Regions from separate parts of the Ornithinibacillus proteolyticus genome, predicted to be linked through region 1. Evidence: riboswitches for the same ligand, from Rfam matches in the RefSeq annotation. Region 1 holds a riboswitch; the other holds the start of a gene.
The links. Region 1 has a riboswitch for thiamine pyrophosphate ahead of AAIB49_RS03595 (YkoF family thiamine/hydroxymethylpyrimidine-binding protein). Riboswitches for the same ligand answer to the same signal wherever they lie in the genome.
Positions count from the first base shown of each region.

Region 2: another riboswitch for thiamine pyrophosphate. It lies ahead of tenA (thiaminase II); the one in region 1 lies ahead of AAIB49_RS03595 (YkoF family thiamine/hydroxymethylpyrimidine-binding protein).

Region 1 is NZ_JBCPXV010000004.1:48,520-56,570, reverse strand. Features, by position in the region: gene AAIB49_RS03610 (nickel pincer cofactor-dependent isomerase, group 22) at 1-963, opposite strand, end outside; gene AAIB49_RS03605 (hypothetical protein) at 1,101-1,265, shown strand; gene AAIB49_RS03600 (EAL and HDOD domain-containing protein) at 1,329-2,570, opposite strand; TPP riboswitch at 2,993-3,095, shown strand; gene AAIB49_RS03595 (YkoF family thiamine/hydroxymethylpyrimidine-binding protein) at 3,193-3,783, shown strand; gene AAIB49_RS03590 (ECF transporter S component) at 3,795-4,400, shown strand; gene AAIB49_RS03585 (ABC transporter ATP-binding protein) at 4,372-5,970, shown strand; gene AAIB49_RS03580 (energy-coupling factor transporter transmembrane component T family protein) at 5,954-6,739, shown strand; gene AAIB49_RS03575 (FUSC family protein) at 6,977-8,017, opposite strand.
Region 2 is NZ_JBCPXV010000009.1:53,667-61,717, forward strand. Features, by position in the region: gene AAIB49_RS06420 (response regulator transcription factor) at 1-38, shown strand, start outside; gene AAIB49_RS06425 (sensor histidine kinase) at 31-1,392, shown strand; gene thiE (thiamine phosphate synthase) at 1,455-2,069, opposite strand; gene thiM (hydroxyethylthiazole kinase) at 2,078-2,854, opposite strand; gene thiD (bifunctional hydroxymethylpyrimidine kinase/phosphomethylpyrimidine kinase) at 2,835-3,656, opposite strand; gene tenA (thiaminase II) at 3,653-4,342, opposite strand; TPP riboswitch at 4,406-4,506, opposite strand; gene thiW (energy coupling factor transporter S component ThiW) at 4,521-5,021, opposite strand; TPP riboswitch at 5,104-5,210, opposite strand; gene AAIB49_RS06455 (zinc metallopeptidase) at 5,966-6,637, shown strand; gene AAIB49_RS06460 (YwnF family protein) at 6,657-7,082, shown strand; gene AAIB49_RS06465 (hypothetical protein) at 7,111-7,398, shown strand; gene AAIB49_RS06470 (Spx/MgsR family RNA polymerase-binding regulatory protein) at 7,438-7,854, shown strand.

The DNA.
Region 1 (8,051 bases):
TGCTTCTCTATCAACCTTATGAAACAATCTCTCTGTAGTAAAATCGGCAAGACCTACCCCTTGTGCATTTCCATGTGAAGCACTTGATAAATCTAGTACAACTATTCTTTTAATTCTTGGCTCTATTGGTTCTTCTATTCCATCAATCCGTAGTCTTCCGATTATATTCGGATCCATCCCCGTACCACTATAGTTTTTTCCCATCTCTTCGACGATTAATAAATCAATATCCTTAATGGGTAAGGAAGGCATTAGTTCTTTTGCTTTCTTCAATAGTTTAGCCTCTTCTTCATGCCAATTATCTACCGAGACCCCCTGGATAATTGCGGTCTGGTCATAACTGTCTTCTACGGCAGCAAGCCCCATACGAATAGGAGAATTTTCTAGTGCCACTTTCGAGCCTTCGACAAGATTATATTCCATCCTATCTGCTCCCTGACTATGAAAGAAGCTTGCACCTTTTTGCTTCCCTAAGCCAACCAACACCATCTTACTTAAACCACTTTCTATCTTGCCGCTAAAAGCTGTATGAGACTTGATTCGATTAATCACTATAATCGCATCCGCCTGATAGGCTAGCTTGTCCATATAGATTGGGAAATCATCATGTATTTCTCCAACTTTAATGACTTCCATAGACGATCGAATTGGCGCCCCAACTGATTGTTCAGTAATCCCAAGATGTTCTAATACCCGAACCTGTCCTTCTGCTGTTGCCCCGCCATGGCTTCCCATGGAAGGAACAATAAAAGGTCGCAGCTTCTTGCTTTGTAAATACAAAACAATTTCTTTTAATATTTTGACTATATTATCTATACCACGACTTCCAGCTGTAATAGCTACCTCTGCTCCAGGAGGTAAATCATTTATACTACTATTTTGTTTCATCTCATTCCATATTATATGTTTCAAGTTTTTTAACTTAGAAGATTTAAATGACTGTTCAATTTCATATAAAATCATAGTACCATCTCCTAATCGATAGGTTTAATTATCAGTATACATGATATATTCTGTACATTCATTAAAATGCTCCAAAGTAACCATACTTTGGGTAAGAGGCTTGAATATGGGGTATATTATAGGCGGAGGTGTGTATCTTGGATAGAGATTTACGTGAATATCGTACCGGTCAAGGTGTACCATTATCAGGGTCCTATATGTGTCAGTCAGGGGCAACGGCAAAATTAAGTAAAAACGAAGTATTTCCACAATGTCCTGTAAGTAAAGAGGACACATATTGGAAACATCATCAAGAAAGATAAAAAGTGATAAGAAGAACTATTGTCCTTGTTATGACAAAGTTCTTCTTAATTTTGGACCTATAATTATACTAATTCCTTTCCAAGCATAACATCCCTTGCCCATTTAACAGATTGTTTATAGAGATTATTGAAGGACTTAGCATTAATCCCTAATTCCCCTGCTAATGCATCCATTTTGGACCATTCTCCTTTTTCCGCAGCACAAACTAAGTTTTTTACAGAAGTTAATGAGGTTTCTTTCCCTAATAATGTATCTTTAATAACCTGCTCGAGAGGAAGATTCTTCAAGATATGAATTAAAGGTTGCTTATAAATCGTATCTACTAATGAAAAGAGACCCGTTAAAAATAATCTTGAACTATCTTTACGATTACCTATGTGAAGTGCTATTAATTCACTCGCCTTTGCTCTTGTTAAACTAAGTTTTATGACTTCTTCTGTTAACCGATCTGATTTATCGTATCGTTCTCGAAATGATATGACATAGATCCATTTTCTAAGTTCGATTAGGCCCAATAATACGATGGATTGTTTAATAGATTTAATCTCATACACGAGTCCGATGGCTGGGGAATTAAGTAATCGTAATAGTTTATAGGAAAGGGACACATCGGACTCAATATATTGTGTAATTTTATCAATATCTGGTTCTTCCTTAGAAAGCTCCGAGATAAGAATGAATAGGTTATGGTGCAGTACAGGTAAGTCTCTCGTCGACAAGGTGACAGGTTTACTGAAGAAGTACCCTTGAAAATATGTATAACCATCTTTTACGCACTGTTCATATTCTTCTCTTGTCTCCACCTTTTCAGCTAGAAAGACAATGGATGTATCCTGAAGACGATTCATAATTCTTAGCTGTTCCGTTCTACTTGTTTTTTGAATATCAATTTTTATAATATCTGCTAAATGAATAAGCTTATGGAAATTCTCATCTTCTTCCCTACATTCAAAGTCATCCAATGCTATTCTGTACCCTAGTTTTTTTAAATTTTGACAGGTTTCTATGATTTGATCTGTCGGCCTAACCGATTCTAATACTTCAATTACCATTAGTTCAGGCTGCAAAAATGTAGGAATAGTATTTTCTAATAAAGTCTCAGTAAAATTAATGAAACAGGGTTTTCCTTCTGAAAGGTCATTAATACCAAACTGTAAAAAGCTATTAATCACTTCAGAGGTGGCATGATTATCATTCCCCGCCAAATATACATTCTCACGTTGGTTATCCCTATATAATAATTCGTAAGCAAACACTTCAAGCTTTTTATTTAAAATTGGTTGCCGTGCTACATATACTTCCATATTCCCACCTCATAAATACGAAATCCTAGTTGAATAATACCATATTACTGTCAAAAACAGACAAAATTTAAGGGTATTTCCCCAATATTATCAATTTTACTTTTTTTCAAACGATTATGCATTACTTGAAATTATGTAAACGGTAGACACTATATCATCAATAGAATACGTTCTCTTTTCCATCCCCTTTCTTTTTTGCAAATACCCGCAACCTCAATTATACAATTTTATAATTTAATTACAAAATATTCATAATATCATGCTTGACTAATTCAATTATCGTGGAATGCAATAATATAAATGTTTTTTACAGCATTAGATCCTACTATTAATAAGTGGTAATCACTTTTTAGGCTAAAAGTCCCCCTTTACATTCGGTCCATATTTGTTTATAGTGTTTTTGTAACATAATTGCATATTATCGTTTGCACTAGGGGAGCTACTTTAAGTGGCTGAGAAGACATTGTCTGACCCTTATAACCCGATCTAGATAATACTAGCGTGGGGAAGTGTAGTTGGCCTTATGTTGTTCTTTTTTGATACTTTTGAACTCCTATACATAACCAAACTGCATTCCCACGGGATGCAGTTTTTTTGTTGCAAAAATTTTGAGGAGGAATTTATGATGAATAACGCTTGTGGTACAAGTAGAATTGCGGGTTGTCAGTTTACGCTTTTCCCAATGAGCAATCAGTTTGTAGAAATTATACTTACAGCTTTAGAAGAGGTGGATACATCAAAGGTATGGAAGGATACAGATGATGTTAGTACTTGTATACGTGGAAAGATGGTCCATATTTTTGATGTAACAAAAGCCATCTTCTTACACGCAGCAAAAACAGGGGAACATGTAGCAATGAGTGGTACTTTTTCAATTGGCTGTCCTGGAGATACTGATGCAGATGTCTATATGGATGAAACAGAAGAACCATTAAACGAAGAGCTTAGTGCTTCCATAACGCAACAGGCAGGCTGTAAATTTGCCTTATACCCATTGGGGAGAGAGGACTATATGGATACAATTTATCAACAAATTGATCTATCGAAGTCACGTGGCGTTACAGTAAGTGGAAGCCACTACGCAACACGCTTGGATGGCGATGTACATGCTATTTTCCGTACGATGCAGGAGGCCTTTCAACAAGTTCAAGAAGAGGTATCTCATGTAACCATGACGTTCACCATTAGTGCAAATAGTCCATCCAATAAATAAGGAGTAATGTCATGTCTAAAAAATGGAATTTAAAAGAAATTATATTAATGTCAATTTTAGGGGTTGTATTTGGGATTATCTATCTCTTGTTCTTTTTTGTAGGTCAAGGAATTACAACCTTACTTACCCCCTTGGGATTAGGTCCCTTAGGGTACGAATTTATTTTTGGTATTTGGTTCATTGTATCCATAATAGCTGCCTATATTATTCGAAAACCTGGTGTCGCATTAACCGCCGAGGTCATTGCAGCTGTTGTAGAAGTATTAATGGGAACTACCGCTGGTCCTACACTTATTCTGTCCGGCTTTATTCAAGGATTAGGTGCAGAGTTAGCATTTGCTTTAACAGGTTGGCGTAAATATACGTTACCAGTACTTATGCTTTCAGGAGTAACTGCTGCCTGTGTGAGCTTTGGCTATCATTTATTTGCCTCAGGGATTATAGCATTAGAAAGTTGGATTATTATTGCTTCTTTAATCATTCGAATTATTAGTGGTGCTATTCTGGCTGGGATATTAGGTAAATGGATTGGAGATCAACTGGCTAAAACTGGTGTATTAAGAGGCTATGCATTAGGAAAGGAATTACGTGAAAAACGTGAATCAAAAGTTGTATAACGAAGCAATCCAACCGTTAATCCAACTAAATAACTTTAGTCTTTGGTACGAAAATAAAGAGCAATCTCCAGTCTTAAACGATTTAACATTTTCTATCTATTCTAATCAAATTGCATTATTAATGGGGACTAGTGGTTCGGGAAAAAGTAGCCTCGCACTATGCTTAAATGGGATTTATCCTGAGGCAGTTGAAGGAATTTCTTCTGGTGATATCTATTTTGAAGGAAATCATATAACGAATTATGCCAAGGGAGAATTATCCCAGTATATTGGGATTGTATTCCAAGACCCAGAAAGTCAGTTTTGCATGCTTACTGTTGAAGACGAACTAGCCTTTACATTAGAAAATAAGAAGATACCTTCAAAGGAAATGCCTAATCGCATTAAAAAAATTCTTCAACTAATGAAGATGGAAAGCTACATGAAAAGAAACCTTCATGAACTATCTGGTGGAGAAAAACAAAAAATCGCATTAGCTGCTGTTCTTTTACTAGAACCAAAGCTAATCATATTAGATGAACCAACAGCAAATCTAGATCCCGTTTCTAGTTTAGAGTTTATTAACCTAGTACATCAAATAAAGCAGAAAACGAATACCGCTTTCTTTATCATTGATCATCAATCGGATGATTGGCTTCCTATTATAAACCGCTTATTAGTCTTAGGAAAAAATGGTACCTTGATGGCAAATGGTCAGCCAGATGAAATTTTTCAGGATATGGTAATGGAGCAAGAAGGTATATTTCTACCGAAAAAATACCAAGCACCTTATCCATTTGACAAACGATTAGTCGAACAGAAACAACGCATAATCTATTCTCTTGAACATGTATGTTTTAGTTACAAGGGAAAAGATGTCTTACAAGATATTAATCTTGAATTATTTCAAGGTGAAATGGTTGCGATTGTTGGCCAAAATGGAGCAGGCAAGTCTACCCTACTCCAGTTGATGTCCGGTCTATTAGTTCCTGATTCTGGAGAAGTGACATTTTTTGATAAACCATTAAGAGCATGGAAAGAGAATGAACTAAGAAGTAAAATGGGGTTTGTTTTCCAAAATCCAGAGCATCAATTTATAACTGACACGGTATATGATGAAATATCATTCAGTATGCGACTAAATGGTATAGCGGATGAATTAATAAACCATCGTGTATTAAAGCTTCTTGAACAGTTTAATTTGACTCATCTACAACATGCTAATCCTTTTTCGTTAAGTGGTGGACAAAAAAGAAGACTAAGTGTAGCAACGATGCTAGATGAAGAACCTTCCTTACTTCTATTGGATGAACCAACTTTTGGCCAAGATGCTCATAACACACGAGAAATGTTAGCAATTCTCTTACAGCTTTTAGAAAGCGGAACGAGTGTAGTCATGATTACACATGATATGGATCTTGCTGATTTCGCCGATAGGATAATCGTATTGGATCAGCAGAGACTTTGTTTCTCTGGTACACCAGATGAACTATGGATGCAACAGGATATTATTTCGAAAGCAAAACTGCGGTTACCATATCGCATGGAAAAACAATATAGAGTTGGTGAGCAACATGATTTCGTCTATTAATCCGGCTATCAAAGCGATTGCTATATTAATTCCTGGCGTACTACTCGGTTTAATGTATGATGTTATGACTCCACTTCTCTACTTTGTGTTTATTATTAGCATCACATTCTTACTCACGACGATATCCTTCAAGAAGTGGATAAAAATGTTTGCTCCCTTTCTTTTCCTTGTTTTGGGGCTTGCCTGGATGACGATGCTATATACAAGTGGACGTTTCTCTGGTGGTGATGTTTTATTTCATATTTTTATGTTTGAAATTCAAGTCGGTAGTGTCCTCACCGCGATAAGTCTAGCATTACGATCACTTTGCTTTGTTTCACTATCCCTATTATTTGCGCTTACGACCGATTCTACCAAGTTCATGTTAAGCCTGATGCAACAGTGTAAACTATCGCCTAGAATCACCTATGGTATTCTAGCCGGGTATCGTTTCTTGCCTACATTTAAACAAGAATTCGATACGATCAGAAAAGCACATCGGATTCGTGGAGTAGGAAGGGCAACAGGCATAAAGGAAAGATTACATCAGTTCCGTCGCTATATCATTCCCTTACTAGCAAATGGGATTCGTAGAGCTGAACGAGTAGCTATTGCGATGGAGTCCAAAGGATTTACTGGAGACCCCGACCGAACTTACTACCGAGAATTAAAGGTTAAAAAGAGGGATTGGCTATTTCTTTTGATGATGGTAGGTGTATTATTAGGGATAATGCTACTTTCTTACTATCTAGGATACTTTAATATTATGGGGTATAAAATCAAACCATGATGCTTTAATATAGTTTTTTTCGTGTAGGTTCCAAATAACTATAATAAGAATCTAGGATATAACTAAAAAAATAAATGTAATACCGAATGATGTGATCCGGAAATAGGCAAGGGAGGATTGGCCCCTCCCAGAACCCCAGTAATGCAACATCAAACATATTTTCGGAAGGGGTTATGAACTCATCATTCGGTTTTCTATTATAATAAATAATTTTGTCCCAAACTCTTATGCCCCGTTTTATTTCTTATTTTCTTTCAATCTAACAAAACGCTCTAACTTATTCAGTTCGAAAAACAGCTCTATAATGCTATTAGCAATTGGAAAAACTTTTGCCCACTTTGAAAATTCTGCTCCTTGTAATTCCTCAATCAAATTATTGATGGTTACCTGCATTGCTGCCTTCGTCTCTTTTTGTAAATCCTTATCTAAAATGATCTTGTCCTCATACAAAAGCAATATATTCTCACAATAAGAATTAATCTCTTGTACCAGTTTTTTAATTAGAAACGATTTATTACTAGACATCATTTCTATATCATGAATATTCTTTTCTAATTCCCGAATAAGCGTATGTTTCTTACTTAGAACTTGAATCATATGTTTATAGATAATAATACTACGGAAAAAGCTTAACCGCTTCCTAATAAAAAGTCGATTTCTTTCATCCGATATTATCTCATAATAATTTTTAGCATCGTTGATTAATTTTTCCGCCTCTTTATCCTCTGCTCTCATTTGCGGTACACTCATCGTCTTATTCGATATGACCCGTAATAAAAAGTTGGTTTGTTCACTTGCCTTTTTAATTAACGAAAACAATATCTTTTTGTGATTTGGAGGCATGATTAGTGCGTTAATGATAAATGCAGATACAACGCCAATAGCTACTAAAGATAGACGTTCGATAATATACATATAACTAATTCCGTTATCTCCACCTAGCATCATTGTAATAATTGTTAAGACGGTCAAGCTTACAGTTTTATTCAGCCCGAGCTTTATATTAATAGCAATAGATATAATAACAATAGCCCCAACAGATAACGGATGATTACCTAATAAGAAATATCCACCTAACGCAAAGACTATCCCAACACTATTCGAAATAATAACTTCTTTTATATACGTATAAGACCTCATAATGGATGGCTGCATCGCTAATACTGCAGCAATACCTGCTACGATTTGTAGTTCTAAGTTTAACAATTCCGTAACAAGTAATGTTAATGCTACTGCTAGACCCGTTTTTACCATACGTGGGCCGATATTAAATTCCATGTTTTGCACCTCAAGTACTATTTATAAAGATAGA
Region 2 (8,051 bases), on a different contig from region 1:
GGGGTCTCGGCTATCGGTTGGAGGCAATTCATGGTTAGGAGCTTGTATCTAAAGATCGTTGGTACATTTATATCGGTTGTGATTGTTAGTATTTGTATGTCCTATGTGCTAACACCGTATTCCTTAAATCAGGAAGTCATCTTTAAAGAAGAATTGTCCAAAATATCTATCGGTCTAGCTGAAGTCATTCAAATGACTGGGCCAGAGAGTATCCCAGAATTAATGGATAAATTTGATGACATCGAATTTGAATTGTTGATTACCAATGGGGAGGATATCTTTTTTAAGAAGGAAGATAAATTCTCTATTCCAGTTCGTATGGAGGACGTTGAGGAAATTTTAAGGCATTCCTTTGATGATCCGGTAGTGTTACTGGATAAGAACAATAAGTCTGCGAGGATTGTCGGTGTTCCGATATATGTTTCGGGAGAACCCTACGCACTTATTACTAGAATTGATTATGAAGATGAATTTGAGGATATGAAGCAGGGGATTTTTATATCGCTATTATTAGTGTTATTGGTCGGAAGTTTATTAATATTCCTTGCTTCGAGATATTTAGTTAATCCAATTCGTAAATTAACCATTGCTGCTCGACAAATTGCTAAGGGTGACTTTTCTGTACGAGTAGATAAAAAGCGGAGTAAGCATCAAGATGAGGTTGGCGAGTTAATTGATAGCTTTAATCACATGACTGGAGAGCTAGAAAAAATCGATACGATGCGAGCTGATTTTGTAAGCAATGTATCACATGAAATTCAATCTCCATTAACATCTATTAAAGGGTTCACCAAAGCAATAATGGATGATGTCGTACCTCAGGAAAATCAAAAAGAATATTTAACGATTATTTACCAAGAAATCGAAAGGATGTCTCGCTTAAGTGATAATCTCTTACGAATTGCGTCTTTAGATTCCGAGCACCATCCTTATAACCCTGTTTCCTATCGCTTAGATGAGCAAATACGAAACTCGGTACTAACGACAGAACCGCAATGGACGAAGAAACATATTGATATCCAATTAGACTTAGAGCCGGTGGAAATTTTTGCTGATAAAGACTTAATGGAACAAGTGTGGCTTAATTTGATTACCAATGCGATTAAATATACGGATGAAAACGGCGTAATCCAAATTGCTATACAGATTATTGGTGGCAAAATAACGGTTAGGGTAAGAGATTATGGTATTGGAATACCAAAAGAAGCCATCCCGAATCTGTTTGCTCGCTTTTACAAGGTGGACCGTTCTAGAAATCGGTCAGTAGAGGGGAATGGATTAGGCTTATCCATCGTAAAGAAAATTTTATCCATCCATAAGTTCAATATCAGTGTGGAGAGTGAAGAAGGAAAAGGATCTACTTTTACCGTGCACATCCCAATAAGTCATTAGAATAAATGGTTCCATTCCAAACATCCGTTTAGAATGGAACCATTTTTTACAGCAATACTATTTTATAGTTTCTCTACGCTAGCCTGAATGTTAGCAGCTTGGGTAATGGCTGAAATAACGGCTACTCCATCAGCACCAGCCTCCATAACATAGGCAGCAGTGTCTGGCTGGATTCCGCCAATCCCAACTATAGGAAGGTCAGGATATTGCTGACGTATTGCTTTAATCCATGCAACACCAACTGCAGCTTTGGCATCTGTTTTGGTTGAAGTAGGATATATTGGCCCAGCCCCAATATAATCTACTAAATGAATAGGGCTATTATTTAGTTCATTCCAATTAGACACTGAAAGGCCAATAAGTAAATGTGGATATTCTTCTCGAACCTTCTCTATAGGCTGATCATCTTGACCAACATGTATTCCATCGACATCTAGAGCATTTGCTAATTCTACATCGTCATTGATAAAGAATGGGATATGATATCTTCTGCAAACTGCTCTTAATTTTTTTCCAAGCTCCAATTTTTCCTTTCCCTTTAACGAACCGTACCCCTTTTCCCGATATTGAAAAGCGGTAATACCACTTTTTGCTGCTATTTCTAGGATTTCTACAGGGTCTCTAGTGCAATCTTGACTACCCATTATAAAATATTTTCGCAAGAGCTGTTTATTCATAGTAGGCATTACAGTGATTCTCCTTTAAGTGTTGTGACATCCATCGATAGTGCATCAATAAAATGGGGTATGAAGGTTCCAGATGCTTTCACCTGTTCTTGTGATGCAGTGTATTCCGCTGCTAATCCATAAAAGGCTACTGCAGTTTGAGCTTGCTCGTAAGGAGAGTCATCTGTTGTTAAACAGGCAGCTATAATGGAACCTAATAAGCAGCCTGCTCCGGTTACTTTCGCTAGTAATGGGTGTCCGGTTCCATTTATGGTAGTCGATTCTGTTGTACTAATGACATCGCGTTTCCCAGTTAGTACAGCCGTTGTCTGATATGTTTTGGCAACCTTTCTGGCTATTTCCTCTATGTTTCCGTCACCAAAAGAATCGACACCTTTTGTCTGCCAAGGGACATTAACTAGATGAGCAAGCTCCCCAGCGTTTCCTTTAATAACAGTTGGCTGCACCTCTTCCAATAGTTGTTTTACTGCATTAGAACGATAAGGAGTTGCAGCTACTCCAACTGGATCAAGTACGACGGGAATTCCTTTTTGATTAGCTGCTTTTCCAGCAGCAATCATGGCCTGTAAATCATTTGCAGATAGTGTCCCGATATTCAATAACAAACCATCAGCAATCGTAGCCATTGCAGCGGCTTCTTCTTCAGCCTTTGCCATGATTGGTGCCCCACCAAATGACAATAGACCATTGGCAGTGAAATTCATTACGACTTGATTTGTTAGATGGTGAATTAAAGGCTTATTTTTTCGTACAGTATCAATTATTTGCGTGTTCATAGCGGTTTTTCTCCTCTCGTATGCCCCAGTGATTAGTAGGGCCATTACCAGCTCCTAGATTAGATGCGTGCTTGATAGCTAGCGTGATAAAATGTTTTGCTTTTTCAACCGCAGCAACTAAGGAATCCCCTTTGCTTAAATAGGCAGTAATGGCTGCCGAATACGTACATCCTGTGCCGTGGGTGTTTTTACTAGGTATTCGCTCTGCAGCAAAGGAATAGAAACGCTCTCCATCGTACAGAAAATCAATTGCTTCCTCTTGTAAATGCCCACCTTTTATTAATGCGGCTTTAGCACCTAACTCATGAACAATAATTGTAGCGGCTTTTTTCATGTCTTCTAGAGAAGTAATTTTCTCCCCAGTTAAATATTCTGCCTCTGGTATATTTGGTGTGACGACTGATGTTAATGGTAGTAGTTGTTCTCTTAAAAAATCACGTGCAGTGCTTTCAATTAGAGTATCTCCACTTGTTGCAACCATAACAGGATCCATAACATAAGGAGCATCGAGGTTGCTAAGTTGATTGGCAATGATTCTCATCATATCGACAGTAGCAAGCATACCAGTCTTAAAGGCGTGAATAGGCATATCAGATATCACAGATTCCAGCTGTTGTTCAATCATATCCAATGGAATGTGGTGAATCGCTTGCACGCCAGTTGTGTTTTGGGCAACAACCGAGGTAATGACGGACATTCCATAGCTCTGTAACTCTTGAAATGTTTTCAAATCAGCATGGATACCTGCACCCCCACTTGGATCGGTTCCTGCGATCGTTAGTGCACATGGGACTTGTGTCATATCCGCTTCACTACCTTTCCTGAAGGCCACTCTTCGCACGTATAAGCCATTTCCCAAAATGCTAATTCAAGCTCACAGCTTTTACGAAAGGCATCACGTATGCGGTTCTTTTCAGAAGGAGACGCCTCTATGGCAAGGTTATCTAATCGTTCACGCATTTCTGTTGTGGTACTCCTCGTACGAGCATCACTATAAAAGGTAATCCATTGATAAAAAGGATGATCTGGTGTTGGCTGATACGTCTTCATTAATTCGTCGCCAATTTCTAAATAGGTCCATGGGCAAGGTAGTAAGGCCCCTAATATTTCGCCCATAGAACCGGTATGTGCATGGTACAGCATATGTTTTATATAATGGTCGGCAGTCGGTGGTAGTGGGTGTCCTTGGAGGGACTCATAAGGAACACCAATGTACTCACAAAAATTATGATGCGGATGAATCTCATCTTTTAATATAAACTCCATTTTATTGAAGAAATATCGTATATCATCCCGGCTTGAGGATTTAGACGCAGCTAGCCCATAAATTTTCATGAATGCATTAAGGTACTCGAAGTCTGCCTTAATATAATGAGCGATTGCTTCCTTTGGGATATCGCCCTCTCCAATTCCTTTAACAAAGGGATGGTCAAAAATAAGTTGAAATATATCATTGTTTTCTTCTCGTAATGATTCTGTGAATAACATGGATAAACTCCTCCTTAGAATGCGAAAGCTACTAGGAGAGTACCGTAGATATGTGAGGAATATATGCGGCCTCAACTACTTCCCTTCGCTAGCATTACCTAGATCAGGTTAATAAGGGACAAAGGATATACCTTATCTCAGCAAAAGCGCCCCTAGTAGTTTTCAGTGTTTAGTTAATTTACCTTTTCAAATGAATCGAGCGTACATTTTCTAGCTTAGTAATGTGAGATACAACGAACCAACCGAGTATAGCCCCTGGTAAACTACTTACAAGAAACGCTGGCATAAAGGCAAAAGCGCCAGTAGCATTTCCCATAAATAGGTAAGCGAAAGGGACGGAAGCTAATGCTCCGATTACCCCACTTCCGACTCCTTCCCCGATAACTGCCAAACCTATTCTTCCTGACTTTTTATATAAGTAACCAGCTAAAAAGGCACCAATCATACCACCTGGAAAGGCGAGTATGGTTCCGAGTCCGAGTACATTACGAAGCAGGCCAATCATAAAAGCTACAATTACTGCTGGACCTGGTCCAAGAAGAACACCTGTAAGAACATTTATTGCATGCTGCATAGGGTAGGCTCGTGCTACCCCTGCTGGAAACCAAATAAGCTGAGCAGTAACGGTTCCAATAGCTATCAAGACAGCCATCGTTGTAATGAGACGAGTTTTATTCATCGTTCCTCCTTTCTGTAAGGGACACAAAAAAAGCCAGACCCATAGAAGGACCTAGCTTAATTGATTGAGATTAATAGATTGACTAGTCGTCATACTACTTCCCTCCGCTGGTACTAACCAGATCAGGTCCATAAGGGTCGGAAAAATCTATTCCTCTCAGCCCACATTAGGGCGCCCCTAGTAGTTTTACTATTCATTTGTCATGAATCACTTTAATCATATCAAATGAAAAAGCATTTGTCACTGTAGTACTTGTTTTTAGGTGTAGAGAAGATGGGGTTCATAGTGCATGCAAGGTATATTTGGGGGCGTTTTGGTGAAAGAGAGTAAAAGTTAACAGGTGGAGAGTGTCGGTGCCCATTTTTGGCAGGAGGAGAAGGGAAAGGTAACAGAGTTGTAATGTCAGTGCCCATTTTTGGCAGGAGGAGCCGGAAAAGGTAACAGAGAGAGTGTGTCAGTGCCCTTTTATGGTAGAGGAAGCTGGAAAAGGTAACAGAGGGAGAGTATCAATGCCCTTTTTTGGCAGAAGGTTCAGGAAAAGGTAACAGAGGAGGAATGTCAGTGCCCTTTTATGGTAGAAGGAGCCGGAAAAGGTAACAGAGGGGGATAATCAGTACCCTTTTCCAGCTGAACGAGAATAAAAAGATAACAGAGAGAGGCTATCATTACCCTTATCCCATCCGAAAAAGGTAACGGAAAAAGTGTATCAAATTTATAGATTAAATAATTTTTTTTAGTTCATATTCAGTTCATATTTGTTTTTTATACTAATGATATACCCAGAAGATATAATTTTTTTCGTGTTTGTGCAACAAAACACAAACTTATTTCGTATATATATATTGAAAAACAATTCTAATAAGTATAAATCTGGGATGATATTGGCAAGTCTTATAGAAAATGAGACACATCTAGGGGGAATTGTCGTGTTTTTATTTCATCCAATGGATTTTTTAATACTCATTGCTTTTGGACTTGCGCTATGGGCGCAATCTAGTGTACAAGGAAATTTTAAAAAGGGTTCCAAAATAAAGGCCTCCTCTAACATGACAGGTGTAGAGGTTGCGAGAAGAATATTAGACAGTGAGGGGCTTTCTGATGTAAGAATCGAACTCTCTAGACGAGGAACACTTTCCGATCACTATGATCCAACTGCTAAAGTAATTCGATTATCGGAACCGGTTTATCGAGGGAATTCAATTGCATCCCTTTCTGTTGCCGCACATGAAGTTGGTCATGCCATTCAGCATGCGAATCATTATTCGATGTTAGTACTGCGACATAAGCTTGTTCCGTTTGCAAATATTGGGTCACAGCTTGCACCATTTCTTTTAATAGCTGGGTTTATATTTACCCAGGGTAGTATGTTGATAGGAATGGGAATCATCTTATTCTCAGCAGCCGTACTATTTCAGGTTGTTACATTACCAGTAGAATTTGATGCCTCAAGGCGTGCTAAGAATAAACTAATAGAATTAGGTATGATTGCGAATCAAGAGGAACGAGGCGTTAGTAAAGTGCTGAACGCTGCTGCATTAACGTATGTAGCAAGTACCTTGATTGCTGTCTTAGAGCTTATAAAATACATCATGATTTTCAGAGGAAGACAAAATTAATGAAAAGGTGGGATTTTTAATGAACTTACCTGTATCAGATATGCCGAGCTTTATAAAAAAAGAAGTGGATAAATTAAACGAAACGATTTCTCCTTTCATCAAGAAAGTATCGAAATATTCATTTTGGGCGTTTCCGCTCATTGTATTTTCGCTGATTAATTTATTCTTTTTGCTAGTGGTCATGCCGGAAACGAGAACAACCGTATCACTTATTTTATATGCGGTAATGGGAGCATTCGGTTTTGCCCTATCAAAAGAAGCAAAGCATCAGAGGAAAGAAATTTTAAAAGTGAGTGAGGGTTATATCATTAAGCGAATCAATAAAAGTGATGTAATCGCAAGTGCTGTTAAGGATCGCTATATTCGCAGAGTTAAGGAGCAGCCGGCCTTTGCGATGAATCATTTTATAAAATTTTTAGAAGAAGAAAATCGTTTAATGGAGTAGTAAGTATGATATACCCTGGAGGGATTTCGTGACATTATTAGCGGAACAAGAGTATTTTAAGATTGAACGAAAAGTAGACCGTATAACACAAGTTGATGTGGAGGATAAGCGCTATCTGAAGCTATATACGGACAAAATCCAGAGTAAACATCGTGAGTTTCCAATTAAGGATGTATTAGATATTTCTTACCGAGAGATAGGTAGTGAAGGAGCTGGCCTTCTTTACTTACATACAACTTGTGGTGTTTTTTCATATACATTGAAATCATCTCCAAGGCATTTTATTGAAATCTTTAAACAACACATTAAAAAGTAAGACAAAGTTTTCAAAAATAGTAGAAATGGGGAATGGTAAATGACTGTCATGATTTATGGTGCAGCATGTTCATCAACCAGAAAAGCAAAAGAATGGTTTAGGAAAAATAATATTAATTATGTTGAACGAAATATATTAAAGGATCCATTAACGGTTCCAGAATTACAGCAAATTTTAAGCAGAACGGTAGAAGGAACGGAAGAAATTATCTCAACACGATCTAAAGTCTATAAAGAACTCGATGTGGATATTGATTCCCTTCCACTTCAAGAATTACTAACTTTGATTCATCAACATCCAAGACTGCTTAGAAGTCCTATCATGTTAGATGAAAAGAGACTTCAAGTAGGATTCCATATCGATGATATTAGACAATTCTTACCAAGAAAAACTAGAGAACGTCAATGGCTTCAATGGAGAATGAATTACCTTCCAATGACAGAGATTGTGAAATAAAAAATAGAAATGGAACGAAGAGGTTGAGACTTTACGATATGTTTTAGTAAAAATTCGAAAGAGTCACGATATCATTTCCAGGAATATACGTAGAAGTTAGTGGGTGACAGACCGATCTTCTTGAATAGATGACTGTCATCCAGGTGCTGCAAGTAAAGACAACGTATATTTCTGGAGCTGGTAAGTGGTTCGAACGA